4 regions of the Agrobacterium sp. 22-3639C2 genome follow, and region 1 is predicted to be linked to each of the others. Evidence: riboswitches for the same ligand, from Rfam matches in the RefSeq annotation. Region 1 holds a riboswitch; each other region holds the start of a gene.
What was found. Region 1 has a riboswitch for cobalamin ahead of ACQZ6D_RS10635 (ABC transporter substrate-binding protein). Riboswitches for the same ligand answer to the same signal wherever they lie in the genome.
Positions count from the first base shown of each region.

Region 2: linked by a shared signal. The riboswitch ahead of nrdH (glutaredoxin-like protein NrdH) and the one ahead of ACQZ6D_RS10635 (ABC transporter substrate-binding protein) in region 1 are both predicted to bind cobalamin.
Region 3: linked by a shared signal. The riboswitch ahead of ACQZ6D_RS13480 (CbtB domain-containing protein) and the one ahead of ACQZ6D_RS10635 (ABC transporter substrate-binding protein) in region 1 are both predicted to bind cobalamin.
Region 4: linked by a shared signal. The riboswitch ahead of ACQZ6D_RS17890 (DUF1852 domain-containing protein) and the one ahead of ACQZ6D_RS10635 (ABC transporter substrate-binding protein) in region 1 are both predicted to bind cobalamin.

Region 1 is NZ_JBNWDB010000002.1:649,912-654,838, reverse strand. Features, by position in the region: gene ACQZ6D_RS10650 (2-hydroxyacid dehydrogenase) at 1-409, opposite strand, end outside; gene argE (acetylornithine deacetylase) at 434-1,558, opposite strand; gene ACQZ6D_RS10640 (GNAT family N-acetyltransferase) at 1,770-2,648, shown strand; cobalamin riboswitch at 2,688-2,923, shown strand; gene ACQZ6D_RS10635 (ABC transporter substrate-binding protein) at 3,089-4,120, shown strand; gene ACQZ6D_RS10630 (FecCD family ABC transporter permease) at 4,117-4,927, shown strand, end outside.
Region 2 is NZ_JBNWDB010000003.1:880,235-885,161, reverse strand. Features, by position in the region: gene ACQZ6D_RS17320 (ABC transporter permease) at 1-1,045, shown strand, start outside; gene ACQZ6D_RS17315 (ATP-binding cassette domain-containing protein) at 1,045-1,827, shown strand; gene ACQZ6D_RS17310 (nucleoside triphosphate hydrolase) at 1,824-2,453, shown strand; cobalamin riboswitch at 2,585-2,808, shown strand; gene nrdH (glutaredoxin-like protein NrdH) at 3,063-3,284, shown strand; gene nrdI (class Ib ribonucleoside-diphosphate reductase assembly flavoprotein NrdI) at 3,297-3,695, shown strand; gene nrdE (class 1b ribonucleoside-diphosphate reductase subunit alpha) at 3,683-4,927, shown strand, end outside.
Region 3 is NZ_JBNWDB010000003.1:101,872-106,798, forward strand. Features, by position in the region: gene ACQZ6D_RS13450 (hypothetical protein) at 1-337, shown strand, start outside; gene ACQZ6D_RS13455 (MerR family transcriptional regulator) at 434-847, shown strand; gene ACQZ6D_RS13460 (GNAT family N-acetyltransferase) at 1,053-1,541, shown strand; gene ACQZ6D_RS13465 (type 1 glutamine amidotransferase family protein) at 1,563-2,129, shown strand; gene ACQZ6D_RS13470 (hypothetical protein) at 2,235-2,549, opposite strand; gene ACQZ6D_RS13475 (CbtA family protein) at 2,554-3,270, opposite strand; gene ACQZ6D_RS13480 (CbtB domain-containing protein) at 3,281-3,463, opposite strand; cobalamin riboswitch at 3,631-3,855, opposite strand; gene ACQZ6D_RS13485 (c-type cytochrome) at 3,947-4,867, opposite strand.
Region 4 is NZ_JBNWDB010000004.1:116,411-121,337, forward strand. Features, by position in the region: partial or broken gene ACQZ6D_RS17885 (Fic family protein) at 280-422, shown strand; cobalamin riboswitch at 617-829, shown strand; gene ACQZ6D_RS17890 (DUF1852 domain-containing protein) at 933-1,910, shown strand; gene ACQZ6D_RS17895 (methionine synthase) at 1,935-2,963, shown strand; gene ACQZ6D_RS17900 (helix-turn-helix domain-containing protein) at 3,315-4,412, opposite strand; gene ACQZ6D_RS17905 (LLM class flavin-dependent oxidoreductase) at 4,499-4,927, shown strand, end outside.

The DNA.
Region 1 (4,927 bases):
GAACGCCCACCCGGCACTCTTCCGCCTGACGCTGGGGCAGGGCATTCCACAGTTGCTGGCGCTGCTGGTTTAAATAGACCGGCAGGTTGCGGTAGAGGGAAAGTACGCCGAGGCAGATATATTCCTGCATCATGCGGATGATGCCCTCATCCACCATGCGTACGACCTTTACCGTCTCAGGGATCGCCTCGATGTGAAACTGGTCGACACCCGCGCCGATCGAAAACAGGACTTCGAGATTGCGGTAACGGGCAATGTCCTGCGGTACCGTCCAGGTGATGAGGTAACGGACTGCGTCGGGATCGACAGTTGATGCATCCATCGAAAACGGCAGATCAGGCAGTTCTGCAGCTAGAGCCTGCCGGAAAATCTCGCCGCGCTTGGCGTCGGAATTGAAGAGAAACGTCATCTGAAATCTATGCTTCCCGAAGGTTCAAGCCGTACAGTGGATTGCGAGTGTTTCCAGCATCGACTGGCAGGCCGATAGTTCGCCCGTCGTTATGAACTCGTCCGGCTTGTGGGCGCGACCGATATCTCCTGGTCCGCAGATGATGGCGTCGATGCCCGCCGCCTGGAACAGCCCCGCCTCCGTGCCGTAGCTGACGGCGGCGAGACAGGGGGTGCCGGTCAATTCCTCCAAAAGCAGAACAAGCGGAGCATTGGCTGCAAGCGAAAGCGCCGGATAATCGCTCATAGGCGTCCATTCGATATCGACACCCTTTGCTGCAAGAGCCTCGACGCTTGCGCGAACCGGCCCGAGCAGTTCAAGCGGCGATGTGCCGGAAATCGCCCGCGCTTCCAGCTCGATGGCCGAGAAATCGGGGATGATGTTGATCGCCTGTCCGCCCTTCATCGTGCCGATCTGCAGCGAGGAATAGGGTGGCTCGAAGGTCGCTTCAAAAGGGCCTTTCGTCAGCTCATGTGCCGTCTCCACGGCCTTTGCCATGATGCCGGTCATCAGGTGAATGGCATTAACCCCCTGATCAGGGCGGGATGAATGGCCGGAACGACCACGGATGGTAATGCGAGCTGCTGCTTTACCCTTGTGTGCACGAACCGCCCGCATATTGCTGGGCTCGCCGATGATTGCGCCCGCCGGTGCGGCGCAAAGTTCAGGCAATCTGGCGAGAAGATGCGGAACGCCACGGCAACCCGCCTCCTCGTCATAGGAAAAGGCGATATGCACGGGACGTTTCAGCGCCATGCGCGAAAATGCAGGCGCCGCGGCGAGAACCGTGGCCAGAAAACCCTTCATGTCGGTGGTTCCGCGCCCGTAGAGACGATCATCTTCCGCCCGCAGTGTAAAGGGATCGGAAGACCATTCCGGCTCGCTGGCGGGTACGACATCCATATGGCCGGACAAAACATAGCCGGCGCGATCGGCCGGGCCGAAGGTGGCGAAGAGATTGGCGCGGTCGCCCTCCGGTCCCGCAAGCAGAGATACTTTCGCGCCGTGGCTTTCAAGATAATCGGCGATCCAGCCGGCAATATCGCCATTGGCGGTTCCAACGACCGACGGGAAACCGACGAGACGCTCAAGGATTTCGATTGCGTTCAATGGTCGTCTCCGCTGACCGGATTGTCATCCCGAAAGCTTAGAATGGACTGCGACGTTTATCTGCTGAAATGCGAATGATTTCGGTAGATTGTTGTGACCTTCCAGTGCTTTCAGAAAATTCGTGCTGGCGTAACCGGCTACCGTCGGATGTCGTGGGCTAGGCCGGGACCGGATGAAGGTTGTGAGCCGTAGGGGATGAGGGCCGTTGGTTATGGACCTGCTCAAAGTCGATAGTTTCGAGCTGCGGACCGTGGATATCGCGGACGTGGATGCCGATCATCTGCATGCACTCTCCATGGCCGTCGGATGGCGATATCACGCGAATGAATGGTGTTTTCTGCGGCAATGCGGCGTGGGTCTCGCTGCGCTCGATGAGATCGACCGTGTTGTCGCAACCGCGATGCTCTTTCCCTATGATCAGGGGTTTGCGACGCTTGGCATGGTCATTGTTTCCCCCCGTTTGCAGGGGCAGGGCGTAGCACCATGGCTTGTGCAGAAACTTGTCGCGAAATTCCCCACTGTCTCCCTGCGGTTGAACGCGACGGGAGCGTCGCGGCGGTTGTTTTCAAGGTTGGGTTTTGCCGGTGATACGGAAAAAGTATATCTGTTCCGGGGAAGGGCGAATTGCCTTTTCGAGATACCGCCGCCCGGCAGAAAACAACGAATAGAGCCGTTATCCGCAGGTCATCTGACTGATGTGGTGGAACTAGACCGGGCGGCTTTTGGCGTTTCGCGCCGGAACGTTTTGCAGCGACTTTTGACGCAGAATGCGGGTTACGGTGTGTTTGAGGCGAACCGTCTTACCGCTTTTGCGCTGCGCCGTGCGGCAGGGCGGGGCCACATTATCGGTCCGGTCGTTGCGGGTGCGGACATGGATGCGATTGCGCTTGTGAGGCGGCATTTTACCGATCTGGACGATGAGCTGGTGCGTCTCGACACCATCAGCGACAATAGTCTCTTTATTGATTTTATTGCGCAATCCGGGCTGGTGGTGATTGAAACCCTTACCACCATGTCCAAAGACGCGCCGCAACCGGCGCCTTCCGGCGCTACAAAAATTTTCGCGTTGGCGGGTCCGTCTTTGTGCTGAGCTGCGGCACTATCGCAATTGACGCCCCGGCGCTTGCCCCTTATGTCAGAAAGCGACGGTTCCTGAAGCCGAAGGGCCAAGGGATTAATAGGGAACATGGTGCGGGTGATTTCTATCGCCCAATGCCGTGGCTGCCCCCGCAACTGTAAGCGGATTGCCGCTCATCCTCGTGACGCCTGAAAAGCGTCATGCCACTGCACCCTTCAAGGTGCGGGAAGGCAGATGAACGGCGTATATTCGTGAGCCAGGAGACCTGCCGTCATAATATTGACCATCGTTACGGGCGGGGATGCCCGGAAGAGGAGCTGATTATGACCTTTCCGTCCGCGGAAACGTATTTAGAGTCCCGTTCTCCATCTCCACACTTGTTGTCGCTCTGTCACTACGCGTTTTGACGCGCGGCCTGCGGATCACGCCACTTTATTTAGACTGGAGAACATATGTTTCATTTCAAAAGCCTGCCGGTTTCCGCCGGTCTTCTGGCTGTCGCACTAGCGGCCTTGCCCGCCGGTGCCGCTCAGGCTGCCGAAACCACCTATCCGCTGACGATCAATAGCTGCGGCCACGAAATCACCTTCAAGCAGGCGCCCGCCCGCACAGTATCGGTCGGCCAGAGCACGACCGAGGTTCTCTATCTGCTCGGCGTGGCCGACAAGGTGGTAGGCACGGCGCTGTGGATCGGCCCGGTTCTGAAGGGTTACGAAGACGCCAATGCCAAGGTGGAGCGGCTTGCCGACAATGATCCGAGCTTCGAGGCGGTGGTTGGCAAGAGGCCAGACCTCGTGACGACGCAGTTCCAGTGGCAGATCGGTCCCGAAGGCGTTGTCGGAACACCGGAGCAATTCGCCGAACTCGGTATTCCCGTTTATACCTCCCCTGCCGATTGCATGGGCAAGGACAATTCCGGCGGCGGCGACGGCGTGCGCAAGTCCGTTTTCACCATGGACCTGATCTACCAGGAGGTCCGCGACCTTGCGAAAATTTTCAACGTGCAGGATCGCGGCGAGGAAGTCGTTGCCGACCTGAAAAAGCGTGAGGAAGCCGCCCGCGCCAAGATCGCTTCGGCGAATGGCAAGATTTCAGCAGTCTTCTGGTTCTCCAGCGCCGAGCTGGATATCGATCCTTACGTGGCGGGCCGCAATGGTGCGCCGGGTTACATCATGTCCGCGCTCGGGCTGAAGAACGTTATCGAAAGCGATGAGGAATGGCCGACTGTTGGCTGGGAAACCATCGCCAAGGCCAATCCGTCCGTGATCGTTGCCGGCAAGATGGACCGCCGGCGTTTCCCCGCCGATGACGTCGCCGTCAAGCTCAAGTTCCTCGCTACCGATCCGGTTGCCAGCATCATGCCCGCCGTCAAGGCGGCCCATGTCTTCGAAATGGACGCGCAGGCGATGAACCCGACCATCCGCACGATCGAAGGCATTGAAACGCTGGCCGAGGCGATTTCAACAGCCGGTCTCGCCAAGTGAACGGTCTTTCCGTCAATCTTGGCAGGGCGGGTCTGGCTTTTGCCGCACTCGCCCTGCTGCTCGTCGCGCTGATGGCCGGTGCGGCCATCGGCGAGACTGCCATTCCGTTCGACGTGGTGGCAAAGACCATTGCCAATCGTGTCTTCCATGCGGGTTATCCGCTGGAGCCGCTGGATGAGGGCATCGTCTGGAGTTACCGCCTCAGCCGCGCCGTTGTTGCCGCGTGCTGTGGCGCCTCGCTGGCGCTGGCCGGTGCGGTGCTTCAATCACTTCTGCGCAACCCGCTCGCCGATCCCTATATCCTCGGTATTTCAGCAGGCGCCTCAACCGGTGCCGTGGCCGTGGCGCTTCTGGGCTTCGGGGCGGGGTTCCTGACGATGCCGGCCGGCGCCCTGATCGGGGCTTTTGTGGCTTTTTCGCTTGTCAGCCTTCTGGCGGTGCGGGCAGGGCACGGCAACAGCGCCATCATCCTGGCGGGGGTCGCCGGTTCGCAACTGTTCAACGCCATGACGTCGTTCATCGTCACCAAATCCGCCAATGCCGAACAGGCGCGCGGCATCATGTTCTGGCTGCTGGGCAATCTTTCGGGCGTGCGCTGGCCGGATGTCTGGCTGGCTTTGCCGGTCAGTATTGCGGGTCTTGGGGTGTGCCTCTGGTACGCACGCGCGCTTGATGCTTTCGCTTTCGGCGGTCAGGCAGCAGCTTCGCTCGGTATTCCGGTGCGCCGGGTCTATGCGGTGCTGATCTCGGTTTCGGCGGTCATGACGGCAGTCATGGTGTCGCTGGTCGGTTCCATCGGCTTCGTCG
Region 2 (4,927 bases), on a different contig from region 1:
ATTTGAAAAAGTGCTGTCGGGAAGTTCGACCCAGGTCGCTGCTTTCGATACGCACAACAAGAGTTTGCTTGAAAAATTCCAGCACTTTCTGCATTCCAGCCCGGCGGCCGTACCGCTGATCGTTCTGGTGTTGTCGCTGGCTGTCTTCGGCATGACCCTGGGCGGTAAGTTTTTCTCGGCCTTTTCGCTGACCCTTATCCTTCAGCAGGTGGCAATCGTCGGCATCGTCGGCGCGGCACAGTCGCTGGTCATTCTGACAGCAGGTATCGATCTTTCGGTCGGTGCGATCATGGTTCTGTCCTCCGTCGTCATGGGACAGTTTACGTTCCGCTATGGTTTGCCTGCCGAACTCTCGATTGTCTGCGGTCTCGCAGTCGGCGCATTTTGTGGCTTTATCAATGGCGTGCTGGTTTCGCGCATGCGGCTTCCGCCCTTCATCGTTACACTGGGCATGTGGCAGATCGTGCTGGCCACCAATTTCCTCTATTCGGCCAACGAAACGATCCGCTCACAGGATATCGTCCAACAGGCGCCCATTCTCCAGTTTTTCGGCAACAATATCCGCATCGGCAGCGCCGTCTTCACCTATGGCGTCATTGCGATGGTTCTGCTGGTTGCCCTGCTCTGGTATGTGCTGAACCGCACCGCCTGGGGTCGACATCTCTATGCAGTGGGTGATGATCCTGACGCAGCCGAACTTGCCGGCGTTAACGTCAAGCGCATGCTGACGACCGTCTACACACTTTCCGGGCTTATCTGCGCCTTCGCGGGCTGGGCTCTCATCGGCCGCATCGGCTCGGTATCGCCGACCGCCGGTCAGTTCGCCAACATCGAATCCATCACCGCAGTGGTCATCGGCGGCATATCGCTGTTTGGCGGACGCGGCTCGATCATGGGCATGATCTTCGGCGCGCTGATCGTCGGTGTCTTCTCTCTCGGCCTGCGACTTATCGGAACAGACCCACAATGGACCTATCTGTTGATCGGCGTCCTTATCATCTTGGCTGTCGCAATCGACCAGTGGATCAGAAAGGTAGCAGGCTGATGGCAAAAGAACCTATCCTCACAGCACGCAATCTCGTTAAACGCTACGGTCGTGTGACTGCGCTCGACAATGCCGATTTTGACCTTTATCCGGGCGAAATCCTCGCCGTCATCGGTGATAACGGTGCTGGAAAATCCTCTCTCATCAAGGCGATTTCCGGTGCGGTGACACCCGATGAAGGGGAGATCAGGCTTGAAGGCAAGCCGGTACAGTTCCGCTCGCCGATCGAGGCGCGCAAGGCTGGTATCGAAACCGTTTATCAGAACCTTGCGCTGTCTCCCGCATTGTCCATAGCCGACAATATGTTTCTCGGCCGTGAAATCCGCAAACCCGGTATTCAGGGAAGCCTGTTCAGGGCACTGGACCGTCCGGCGATGGAAAAGTTTGCCCGTGAGAAACTCTCTGAACTCGGCCTGATGACGATCCAGAACATCAATCAGGCGGTGGAAACCCTCTCCGGCGGCCAGCGCCAGGGTGTTGCGGTGGCGCGTGCAGCCGCCTTCGGCTCCAAGGTCGTCATCCTTGACGAACCGACAGCGGCGCTCGGCGTCAAGGAAAGCCGCCGCGTTCTCGAGCTTATTCTGGATGTACGCGCGCGAGGGCTACCGATCGTTCTCATCTCGCACAACATGCCGCATGTTTTCGAGGTTGCTGACCGGATTCATATTCATCGGCTGGGCAAGCGTTTGTGCGTCATCAATCCGAAGGACTATACCATGTCCGACGCCGTCGCCTTCATGACGGGCGCCAAGGAAGCGCCAAAGGAAACGCTGGCCGCATGACGTTGAAGCTTGAAACGATCGTCGAAGACGTTCTTCGGCGGGCTGAGGATAAATCTCGTTTTATCATTGCCATTGCCGGTCCCCCTGGGGCCGGCAAATCCACGCTGGCGGATGCCCTGTGCGGTGCCCTCGTGGCGCGCGGCGAGGCTGCGGCTGTCCTGCCCATGGACGGCTTCCATATGGATAACGGTATTCTCGAAGAACGGGGGCTCTTGCCGCGAAAAGGCGCACCGGAGACCTTCGACGTGCGCGGCTTTCTTGATATCGTCTCCGCAGTTCGTCAGGGCGGGCAGGAAGTTCTTGTCCCGGTTTTTGACCGCTCCCGCGAAATTGCCATTGCCTCCGCTCGCGCCATCGCGCCAGAAACACGCTTCATTCTTGCCGAAGGCAACTATCTGCTGTTGAACGAGGCGCCGTGGACGAAGCTTTCCGGCAGCTTCGATCTTACCGTCTTCGTAGGCCCATCCGTTGCGGTGCTCGAGGAACGCCTGCGGGATAGATGGCAGGGCTATGGTCTCGATGCGACCGAGATTCACGCCAAACTGTTCGAAAATGATCTTCCCAACGGAAAGCGGGTGATTGAGAACTCCCGCCCCGCCGATATTCGCATCGATATCTGGGAATAACCCGCCGCTTCCGTCCGTAGGCGGCATCGAGCATTCACCGTTAAGCCTTTGTTGACCATGTGTTGAATCTTTTTGATCCACAGGGTGGGGCTTTCGCATGTCTAATTATTGACGAAAAAAATTCATCATATACTATATGTGGTGTTCAAGGTTCTTTCGATTCGCAAGCGTCGGGAGCTAAGACGGGAATTCGGTGCGCAACACCATTATGGTGAAGCAATGCCGAAACTGCCCCCGCAACTGTAAGCGGTGAGCATCGTTCCGATTTGAGCCACTGGCGCTAAAAGCTCCGGGAAGGTGGGAATGGATGTTTTGACCCGCAAGTCAGGAGACCTGCCTTGAGCGAAAACGTCCACGGGCGGGGTGTCCGGAAGGAAGGTGTATGACGCAAATGAATTGCGTGCGCCCTTTTCTGCCCCCTCCAGAACAAGCTTCGGGGTGAAGTCATGCCAGTGCATTTTTATGAGTTTCTACGCTCGTCGGCGTAGACAGCGATCTTACGCGGCCTGAGCCGCGCCTCGCCAGAATGACAGAACCATCGCCACCCGCTTGTGATTGCAGGCGGGCAATGTTGAGCCGTGCGTAAAGGCGGCTTCGAAAGAGGAAACAATGACCGTCACCGTTTACAGCAAACCCGCCTGCGTTCAGTGCACTGCCACCTATCGTGCGCTTGACCGCATCGGTGTCAGCTACGAGATCGTCGATATCTCAGAAGACGCGGATGCCCTCGATCGCGTTCGCGGCCTTGGTTACATGCAGGTTCCCGTGGTCGTTGCCGGCGAACGCCATTGGGCGGGTTTCCGTCCGGACATGATTGGCTCGATCAGCTGAGGAGGCGATGCGATGGGGCTGATCGTCTATTATTCCAGCCGGTCTGAGAACACTCATCGCTTCCTTCAAAAACTGGGGCGACGATTGCTTCGCCTGCCGCTCGGCGCCGAGGAAGACGTTCCTCACGTGTCGGAGCCCTATGTTCTCGTCACCCCCACCTATGGGGGCGGCGGCATGAAAGGAGCGGTACCGAAACCGGTTATCCGGTTTTTGAACGAGCCCTCAAACCGAAATCTCATTCGCGGCGTCATCGCGGCGGGAAATACGAATTTTGGCGCAGCTTTCGCATCCGCCGGAGATATCGTGTCGCGTAAATGCGCGGTGCCGTTTCTCTACCGCTTCGAGCTTCTCGGCACGGAGGAAGATGTCGCCAACGTCAATCATGGATTGGAACGATTTTGGACACGCTGACCTCGAGCGCGGTGCGCAACACGGATGCCAAACAACAAGTAACCGCTGCGCAGAAACACCTGGACGCGGGACTGGACTATCACGCGCTGAACGCGATGCTGAACCTCTACGATGAAAACGGGAAGATTCAGCTCGACAAGGACCGCCTTGCGGCACGGCAATATTTCCTTCAGCACGTCAACCAGAACACGGTGTTTTTCCATAATCTCAGGGAAAAGCTCGATTATCTCGTGACCGAGGGATATTACGAACAGGAGGTGCTGGACCAGTATTCCTTCAATTTCGTCCGTGACCTCTACGACGAGGCCTATGCCAGAAAGTTCCGTTTTCCGACATTTCTCGGCGCCTTCAAATATTATACGTCCTATACGCTGAAGACCTTCGACGGAAAGCGTTACCTGGAGCGTTATGAGGACCGCGTCTGCATGGTGGCGTTGGCTCTGGCGCGTGGCGACGAGCAGCTTGCCCGCGATCTGATGGATGAAATCATTTCCGGCCGCTTCCAGCCGGCAACCCCGACCTTTCTCAACGCTGGCAAGAAAAGCCGCGGTGAGCTGGTTTCGTGTTTTCTGCTGCGTGTGGAAGACAATATGGAAAGCATCGGCCGGTCCATCAATTCAGCATTGCAGCTTTCCAAGCGTGGCGGTGGCGTAGCACTGTCCCTGACCAATATTCGCGAAGCCGGCGCGCCGATCAAACAGATCGAAAACCAGTCCTCTGGCGTCATTCCTGTCATGAAGCTGCTGGAAGATTCGTTCTCCTACGCCAACCAGCTTGGCGCGCGCCAGGGCGCTGGCGCGGTCTATCTGCATGCCCATCACCCGGACATCATGCGTTTCCTCGATACCAAGCGCGAAAACGCCGACGAAAAAATCCGCATCAAAACCCTTTCGCTCGGCGTGGTGATCCCTGATATCACCTTCGAACTCGCGAGAAACAACGAGGATATGTACCTGTTCTCGCCGTATGATGTTGAGCGGGTCTATGGCGTGCCGTTTACCGAGATTTCCGTCAGCGAAAAATATCAGGAAATGGTCGCCGACAGCCGCATCCGCAAGAAGAAGATAAAGGCACGCGAGTTCTTCCAAGTCATCGCAGAAATCCAGTTCGAAAGCGGTTATCCCTATATCATGTTCGAGGATACGGTGAACCGCGCCAATCCGATCGCCGGCCGTATCAGCATGAGCAATCTTTGCTCGGAAATCCTACAGGTCAGCGAGGCGAGCGAGTTC
Region 3 (4,927 bases), on a different contig from region 1:
AACAACCAGCAGCTATTACGCAACTCCGGTCCGGACCCTTGAGCCGACAAAGACCAGGGAAACAAATGCAACCACCGAGGCCTTGCTGGAACTGACACGGGCGGCACACCGCGCGATTTCCAGCGCCGAGAGCGTTGCCGTTTCCGCCGCACCTGCCGCCGCCAGCGTTTCCGCCGGACTTGCCGCAGCACTTTGGAACCTAGACAGCGGCGCACAGGCCAGAACCGAACCGGCGGTAGATATCGCCGCATCAGCGCAGCCTGACGCCGCCTCCAGCATCGAGACAGAAGTTCTCAAAGCCCTGGCGCAGGCACTCGGCGTGGATGCCGCCGCCTGACACCCATTGAACGGCAGGCTGAAAAGCTATATCTCTAGAGACTAGAGCATCCGGTTCGTTCTTGTCCCGGCTGCTCTTGAGAATATGGAGAAGGCAATGCTGTCCATCGGTGAATTGTCCAAACGTACCGGCGTGAAGGTTCCGACGATCCGCTATTATGAGCAGATGGGCCTCATCCGCGAGGCAGACCGCTCGGAAGGCAACCAGCGCCGTTACGAAAAATCCGATCTCGAAAGGCTGGCTTTCATCCGCCATGCCCGCGATATCGGGCTCAATATCGACGCCATCAGAGAATTGATCGCGCTCAGCCAGCACCGGCAAATGCCGTGCGAGGGTGCGGACCGCATTGCCGCCGAACACCTCGCCCATGTGCGCGAAAAAATCACCAGCCTCAAAAAGCTCGAGCATGAGCTCGAACGTATCGTCTCCCATTGCCATGGTCATTCGATCGAGGATTGTTACGTCATCCGCGCACTTTCCGACCATGGCATGTGCGACGGCGAGCATTGAGGCTGAAGAGCAGGCTTGACAGATTTCAGATTCGAGCGCATTGCATGGACATGATCAACGAACGCGCACCCATCTCCTGCTCGTACTTTTGGGCCTACCTGTAAAGGGCGGCTCGACAGATCATTTTGTCAACAAGCCGCCGTCAGGCGGCTTTGTTGTTTTTCAAGCGTCCTGACGGCACCGATAAAACCGAAGGACCAGAAAAATGACCGAAGATAGTTCCCTTACATTGGAAAGACCGCCCGTCGTCATCATTCGTGGCGCACGCAAGACCGATTTGCCTGAGCTCAATGAGATGATCACCCTGCTTGCCACCTTTCATGGCGATGCGGCGGCGATTACGCCGGCGAAACTGGAACGCGACCTGTTCGGCCCGCTTCCCTGGGTGCATGGGCTGGTTGCGGAAGCCGACGGCGCATTGATCGGTTACGCCCTGATGCTGCCGCTCTACAGGGCGCAGGAAGGCCGCCGCGGGCTTGAGCTGCACCATCTTTTCGTGCGTGACGGTCACCGCGGCCATGGCACCGGCCAGCACCTGGTTTCCCGCGCCCGCGATATCGCCAAGCGCCTCGGTTGCGACTATCTTTCCGTCAGCGCCACGACCGGCAATGTCGCCGCGCATCGTTTCTACGAAAGCATGGATTTCGCGCCGCGCCCGGTCACCGGCATGCGCTACATGCAGTCTATCGCCTGATTGCAACCTTCGGAGACGGTCATGACACGGATTGCCATTGCGCTTGCGCAGGATTTTGCGGACTGGGAACCGGCGCTGCTTGCCGCCGCCGCGCGCGGCTATCTCGGCGTCGAGATCGTTTACGCAACCCCGGACGGCCGGCCCGTGGTTTCAATGGGCGGGCTCAACGTTACGCCCGACACATCCTATGACGCGCTTGATCCTGCTAACATCGATGCGCTCGTCATTCCCGGCGGCCTCAGCTGGGAAAAGGGAACGGCTGTCGATCTTGGCGGGCTGGCACAGCGGTTTCGCGAGAAGGGCCGGCTGGTTGCCGGCATCTGCGCGGCTGCCAGCGCGCTTGCAGGCACGGGCGCCCTTGATGACGTCGCCCATACCGGCAATTCGCTCGCCTCTCACAAGGCCTATCCGTCCTATCGCGGCGAAGCGCTCTATCGCGACCAGCCGAAGGCGGTCAGCGATGGCGGCATCGTAACCGCAGCCGGCAGTGCACCCGTCAGTTTCGCAGTGGAAATTCTGAAACACCTCGGCCTCTTTGGTCCGGAAGCCGAGGCGGAACTTCAGGTTTTTGCGGCGGAGCACCGGTGAGGCTCACCTTGGCATCGAGAGTTTTGCGGATCCTCCCACCCTCATTCCTGTGCTTGTCACAGGAATGAGGGTGGTGGGGAAGTTAAGCCGCGAGACCATCACAAATCACCCCTGATCAAGCACCCGGCAGACACGGGGCGCGACATCCCCGCCCTCCCCCGCAATCGCACGGCGGATATCGCGGCTGTTGAGATGCAGACTGCGACCGGCCGGCAAAGCCGAGCGTTTTATCTTGGCAAGGGCTGCGACCGTAAAGGCAGCCTCATTCTCATGAAAATAGGCGAGCGCCGCTTCCCGTTCCGGGCTGACGCCAAGGACTGCCTTGAAAGCAAGGCGATGCACGGCGCAGAAAGCGCCGTGACCGGGAACGGCAAAACGCAGCGCGTCGAGTTCCTCACTCCATTCGGCTGCGTCCTGCATGGATTTAAGCCTGCTGGAAGCGCTTCAGGAAAAACGCGCTCAATGTTCCGAGCAAGGCCCAGAAGACAAAGCTGGTCACGGTGGCGGCGACGATGAACTGTCGTTCCAGCGGCAGCGGTGCCAGCGCATGTTCACCTTCCGGCGGCAGGGGCGCGCCCACCACATGTGGAGCAACGATCAACACCAGTGCGAGCACGATTGCCCAGGGTTCGCGCCGGAATGCGATCAGCGCAATGCCGCCTGCGGTCGCGGCAACCGTCGAAAGCCACCAGATTTGACGCGCCTCAAGCGCGGCCGCCGGGCTGCCCGGCAGTTCCGGCGGCAGGCCGATCATCGGCGCAAGCATGACGGCGGCAAAACCGGCCACACCCCACAAAAGGCCTTCGCGCCAGCCGGCATCGGTGCCACGCAGCGAGATGAGGCCGGTCAGCACCAGCGCATAACCGATGGCGGTCAGCACGTTGGCGGCGACCGTATAGGCGGTGCGCTCGAAGCCGTCGGCCGGAGACCAGGCTTCCTCATTATGTTCGTGCGCGGGAACGGCAGCGCCGGTCGTGGCCGGAGCATCATGGCTGTGGGGCGCTTCGCCACCGGCATTTTCATAGGTTTCCGCCTTCAGGATCAGCGGCGTGGTGCCGAAAGCCTGCATGGCCGAAACGGCGAAGCCGCCAACGATGCCGACGAGGACGGCGGTAAAAACGATATTGCGAAAGAACGACATGCTTTCCCCCTCAATGGCAAGGGAAAGCATTGGCATGACGTGTGTCATGCGCGGCGTTGTGAACGGCTTCCACATGCGAAAAGCCGACAAAACCGACGACGAACAGACCAAGCACGATCGCCGTCAGCGATTGCGCGAAGCTGCCCGTTTTTGCCGAAACGGCGGCATTTGCCGTATTCTGGTTGATGGACATGGTGACCCCTCTTACGGCGCGACCCCGCGCCTTTAGACGCGGCGGAACGGCAAAACGCCGTGCAGCCGCATGCGATACACTTCACCACGGGGATACGAGACTGACACAGGGCGGCACGTTCAAGCACCACCACCCTGAAATTCCGCTCTTCCGGACACCCCGCCGGCATGGACATTTCCGTGATGGCAGGTCTCCTGGCTTACGGGTCAAAACCTGAAACACCTTCCCGGCATTGCCCTCGTCCATATCCGGCGAGATGCTTACCAGTGGCATTTCGTTTCAGGCTCTCCGCTCACAGTTGCGGGGGCAGCCACGAATGAGGATGTCTCCCTATCGTGTTCCCTTTTCACCTTCCGGAACGCCCGGAAGGAACCATCACAGGATCGTTATCCGATGGGTGTGGGTGGGAGTCAATGGCAGGCCGGCGTGAGAATTGCGCGCCGCGGCTGGATGCCGGATCAAGTCCGGCATGACGGCAAAGGGCTACCGTGCCGGGATGGCCTTCAGATAGGCGGCGATCGCATTGCGGTCTTCGGCCGTCAGATGCGCCATATTCTGCTGCACCTTGACCATGGAGCCGCCGACGCTGTCGAATTCCGGGGTGAAGCCGGTTTCCAGATAGTTGGCAATATCGGCCGCCTCCCAGCTTCCGACGCTCTGCGAGCCGGGGGTGATATCGGGAATCCGGCCCTCGCCTTCGGGATTTGGACCACCGGCCAGCCATTTGCCATCGAGAAAACCGCCAAGCGCATTGCGCGGCGTGTGACATTCGCCGCAATGGCCCGGGCCTTCCACCAGATATTGGCCGCGCAGCAATTCGGCATTGGCATCGGCAAGCTCGACGCGGGGTGGCGCGGATGTATCGAAATAGAGGAATTTCCAGCCGCCCAATGCCATGCGCATGTTGAAGGGGAACGGCAGTTCATGATCCGGCGCGTCATTCTGGCTGGCGGGCAGAACCCGCAAATAACCGAAGAGGTCGTTGATGTCCTTCTGCGTCATGCGGGCATAGGAGGCGTAAGGGAAGGACGGATAGAGATGTTCGCCGTTCTTGCCGACGCCGCGCGTCATCGCATCGCCGAATTCCGAAAGCGTCCAGCCGCCAATGCCATGCTGCGGATCGGAGGAAATATTGGGCACATGGAAGGTGCCGAAGGGGCTTTTCAACGCTTGCCCGCCCGAAAGCGTCAAAAGCGCATCGCCCTTGGCATCTGGTGCCGCATGGCAACTTGCGCAGCCGCCCGCCCAGAACAGCGTTTCGCCATTGGCAAGGTCCGGCTCGCCAAGGCTCACCCAGTGGCTGGGTGCCTGACGCACAGGCGCGGTGACCCAGGCGAAAATGCCGAAACCGGCAATGGCCGCCACCGCGATCCCGCCCGCGAGCTTCGTCCAAATGGAGGCCATGACCCCTCTCCCCATTATCACCTGATGAGATCAGGCATCATTCCCGCTGAAAAAAACGCC
Region 4 (4,927 bases), on a different contig from region 1:
ATACCGCCCACTGCCAGACCTGTCAGATGCCGGGTGCGGATCGGAACTTCCTGTGCACCTTCAACGACATGGGGCCGTTCGAAGGCCCGAGCACAAATTCGGCGGTGCTGATGCGGATACGCGTCCGTGATGTTATCGGCCCGCAATTTAAGGGTGCTTGCCTTCGCTCATTCGCTATTTAATTCAAACGCCGATTCCTTTATTAGCGCTGCGCCGGCACAGTAGGGCATGTTCGGATAGCATCCCAACCTCCGGCGAGGCCGCTTCAATGAAACGCCTGTGGCAGGCGAAATCATGCGCGCCTTCTAGCTGCCCCAATTGCCTCCTGAACCGTCGATCGACGTACTGGCTCTTCTGGAGCGACTAAGTCTGGCGGAACGCGCTCTGGGCGCCTAGACGGTATCACCAGGCTGCTCCCGCGCTAGGAACTATTCGTGGTGTGGTCTGATCCTTTCAACTGCGTGGAGCGAGACGTTTGCCACGGTCAGGTCCGCGTATGTGAGAATCGCCTGACAACGCCGAATGCAACCTACTCGGTCGGAACCGACAATGGAAACGTAGACTTAAGGACATAAAGATATCGTTATATGATGTTGACCGATGACGTGGCTTACAATATGGTCGTCACGCCTAAGGTTCCCCAGTCGTTGCACGCAACGTGCCGGGGCTAAGAGGGAAGTCGGTGCTCCGTGTCATGCGGAAAAGCCGACGCTGCCCCCGCAACTGTAAGCGGCGAGCTGAAGTCCAATATGTCACTGGTTTACCCCGGGAAGACGGACGGAAGTGATGATCCGTGAGCCAGGAGACCTGCCTTTGGTGAAGTAACGTCCACGGGCGGGGTGTCCCAGTGTGCCGTAGCAAAGGCTGCATTGTCGCGGCCTGTCTTGCTATGCGTCCGCAGACCCATGCCCCCAACTTTATAGGGGCACAACATGTCTCAGACCTGCATTTTTACGATCACGAGCGTACCCTTCGATGAGGACTATCGTCCTTCAGAAAATACGCGCATCACCACCAATTTCGCCAATCTGGCCAGGGGCGAAAAGCGGCAGGAAAACCTGCGCAATGTCATGCGCATGATCGACAGCCGCTTCAACGCCCTCGCGCACTGGGATAATCCCAAATCGGACCGATACTCGGTCGAGTTGGAGATCATTTCGGTCGACATGAGCTTCGATGTCGCAGGTGAAAAATTTCCCCTCATCGAGATACTGAAGACGACGATCATCGATCACAAAACCAGTGAACGTATCGACGGCATTGTGGGGAATAACTTCTCCTCCTATGTGCGAGACTACGACTTCAGCATTGTGCTGCCGGAGCATAACAAGAGCGTTCCTGCCCTCAGCATTCCGGCCGACTTCGGCGACCTGCATGGAAACCTGTTCAAGTCTTTTCTGCGGTCGGATGCCTACCGCTCGTACTTTCGCAAGCCGCCGGTCATTTGCATCAGCGCCTCGACCAGCAAGACCTATTACCGGACCGAAAATCATCACCCCGTCATGGGCGTCGAATACCGGCAGAATGGGTTCTCGTCCACCGACCAGTATTTCGGGAAAATGGGATTGCAGGTTCGCTACTTCATGCCTGCAGGCAGCGTTGCGCCGTTGGCGTTCTACTTTGTTGGGGACTTGCTGGGCGACTACTCCAATATTGAGCTAATCGGCGTCATCAGCACGATGGAAACGTTTCAGAGAATTTATCGCCCCGAAATCTACAATGCGAACGCAGCAGCCGGGACATTTTACCAGCCCAACCTGAAGCACCAGGACTATTCGCTGACCCGGGTCATTTACGATCGCGACGAACGAAATCGCTTGGCGGTGGATCAGGGTAAGTTCACCGAAAAACACTTCATTAAGCCATACCGCGCCGTCCTTGAGCAATTGTTTGCTCACCGCCCCGCCTGAGCATCACTTAGAAGAGGTCCCACCGTGAAGAAACTTCTCCCCACATCGACTGCTGGCAGCCTGCCGAAACCCTCCTGGCTTGCGCAGCCCGAAAAACTGTGGTCGCCCTGGAAGCTGGAGGGCGAGGAATTACTGGAAGGCAAGAGAGATGCCCTGCGCCTTTCACTGGACGATCAGCGACAGGCCGGCATCGACATCGTCAGTGATGGCGAGCAAACACGCCAACATTTCGTCACGACTTTCATCGACCACCTCGACGGGGTCGATTTTGCAAAACGCGAGACAGTCAGAATTCGCGATCGCTACGATGCGAGTGTCCCGACAGTCGTCGGCGCCGTGTCTCGCCAGAAGTCCGTGTTCGTCGAAGACGCCAAGTTTTTGCGCCAGCAGACCAAACAACCCATCAAATGGGCGTTGCCGGGTCCGATGACGATGATCGATACTCTCTTTGACGGCCATTATAAGAGCCGTGAAAAGCTTGCCTGGGAATTTGCCGGGATACTCAACGAGGAAGCAAAGGAATTGGAGGCTGCCGGCGTCGATATCATCCAGTTCGACGAACCTGCCTTCAACGTTTTCTTTGACGATGTGAATGACTGGGGTGTTGCCACTTTGGACAAGGCAATTGAAGGGCTGAAGTGCGAGACCGCCGTCCATATCTGCTACGGTTACGGCATAAAGGCCAATACGGATTGGAAAAAGACACTCGGGTCAGAATGGCGGCAGTATGAGGAAACTCTCCCCAAGCTGCAGAAATCCGGCATCGGTATGATCTCCCTCGAATGCCACAATTCTCATGTCCCAATGGATCTTCTGGAACTTGTTCGAGGTAAGAAAGTCATGGTCGGGGCCATCGATGTGGCAAGCAATACCATCGAAACCCCGGAGGAAGTCGCTGCAACGCTGCGCAAGGCGCTTAAGTTTGTCGACGCAGATAAACTTTGCCCCTGCACCAATTGCGGCATGGCCCCCCTGTCTCGTCGTGTGGCAAGAGACAAGCTGAATTCCTTGAGCGCAGGAGCTGAGATCGTCCGAAGAGAGCTCACTGTTTAGTTTTTTGATAGTCTGAACCTGCGGATGGCAGCCGTTCGCCGCCACCGCGCCCATCGCGACAAACGCTGGGAGACTTACGAATGGCTATAAGGTCACGGCGCGGATCATCCTGAAGGCTTCGACGGATGTCCGCCTCTTGGCGCAAAGCTGCCAAGACGGCCTGTTCAAGCCGGCAATTCCGAAGAGCAGGTCGTCGCCAGATTAGAAAATTTACACATTCATTACAACTCAACTGAGGATTTGATGGTTTTGATCCTGTCGAGGGTTAAGACAAGTCGCTTGCCATGTAAGTCCGTCGCTATCCACCGTCCACGAACCCGTCTACGTCAAACGGGTGCTGCTTGCTTTGCACTACTGCACTCGATATTCGCGTGGCGCGACACCGAACTGGTTCCGAAACGATCGGCTGAAATGCGAGAGGTCATTGAATCCCCATCGGAAAGCAATCTCTCCAATAGAGCTGCCACTTTTGGTACGCAGATCGTCCGCGCATTTTTGCAACCTTTGCCGAAGTAAAAACTGGCTGAATGTCTCGCCGCTGTCTTCCAGCAGTCGGTGAACATAGCGAACCGAAATGCGGAAATGTTCGGCTGCCTTCGCCGGTGTCAGTGCCGGGTCTGCCGCATGCGAAGTGATGTAGTTGATCAGGGAAAAAGCGAGCTGATTGCGCAATGTCCCCCTCGCTCGGTCTCGCTCGCGATCGGATACGCCGAGAACCAGCGCAACCAATTCCACCAGATGGTTGGTGATGGATAAGGACGCGACGGCGTCGAGATGCTCGGCATTCATCGCAATCGATGACAGATAGTCGGTCGCAAGACCCGCGAGTGGATCACTGCTGCTTATTTTAGTGGCCATCAGTCTGTCGGGTTGCTTCAGAAGAGGCTGCAGAATTGCCTTGGGAATGCGGAACGAATGCTGGGTCCAACTGTCGCTGCAGTAATCGTTGATATATGGCTCGGTCGAATCGACGATCGAGAAATCACCGTGCTGCAAGAGCGCTTCCCTGCCGTTCTGCATCATCCGGCAGTGACCTTCCACTTGTAGATTGAGGAAGTACACCTGTTCGGGCATTCGGCTGATTTCCTGCCTGCGGCGATGAATTTTTTGCCTGCTCGACGAAATTGTCGTGACGTTGATCGAGTTTAGCAGCTTGGCACGAACGTGGCCGAAAAACGGGGCATGGCCTTCTGTTGTCGAGTTCAAAGCGACGTATTCCTGGCAGAGCACCTCTTTCCAGAAAGGGAAACGGTCCTTCTGCGGCAATTCGGTTGCGTTCCAGACAGTCATTTCCAGCGCCTCCGTCAGCGACCATTTTCGCAATGATGACGCAAAAAACATGCCAAGCAATCTTCGTCTGCTGGCACGATCGACCCGAACCGGGGTCATTCCGCAGTCTTCGGGCATGAAGATGATGAATGCCTTTATGGCCAGTGTCACTTTGCGCACAGAAACTGTTCACTGTGAGCCAAGACGCATGTTGCGTTGCGGCATAGGCTTGTTTCCGGGAACAAAGACAACAAACAGGAGAAGCTATGCGCAAGCGTCTGATATTCAATTGCTTTACCATGAACGTCCCTTCGCACATCTACCACGGGACGTGGCGGCATCCGAAAAATGAGCTGGCCAATTTCAACGATTTCGCAACATGGGCCAACCTCGTCAAGAAGCTGGAGCAGGGTAGATTCGACGCCATCTTCTTTGCCGATATCCTGGGCATCGATCCCGCCTATGACGGGAAGTGGGATGCATACTTCCAGCAAGGCCTTCACATGCCTTGCAACGACACCTTTACTCTCTGCGCTGCTTTGGCGGGCGTGACGACGGATCTGGGGCTTGTCTTTACGAGTTCTCTTCTTTCCGAACACCCATTTGCGTTTGCCAAGAAGGCATCGACCCTCGATCACATCAGCGGCGGCCGCATCGGCTGGAACATCGTCACGAGCGTGACCGACAACGCAGCA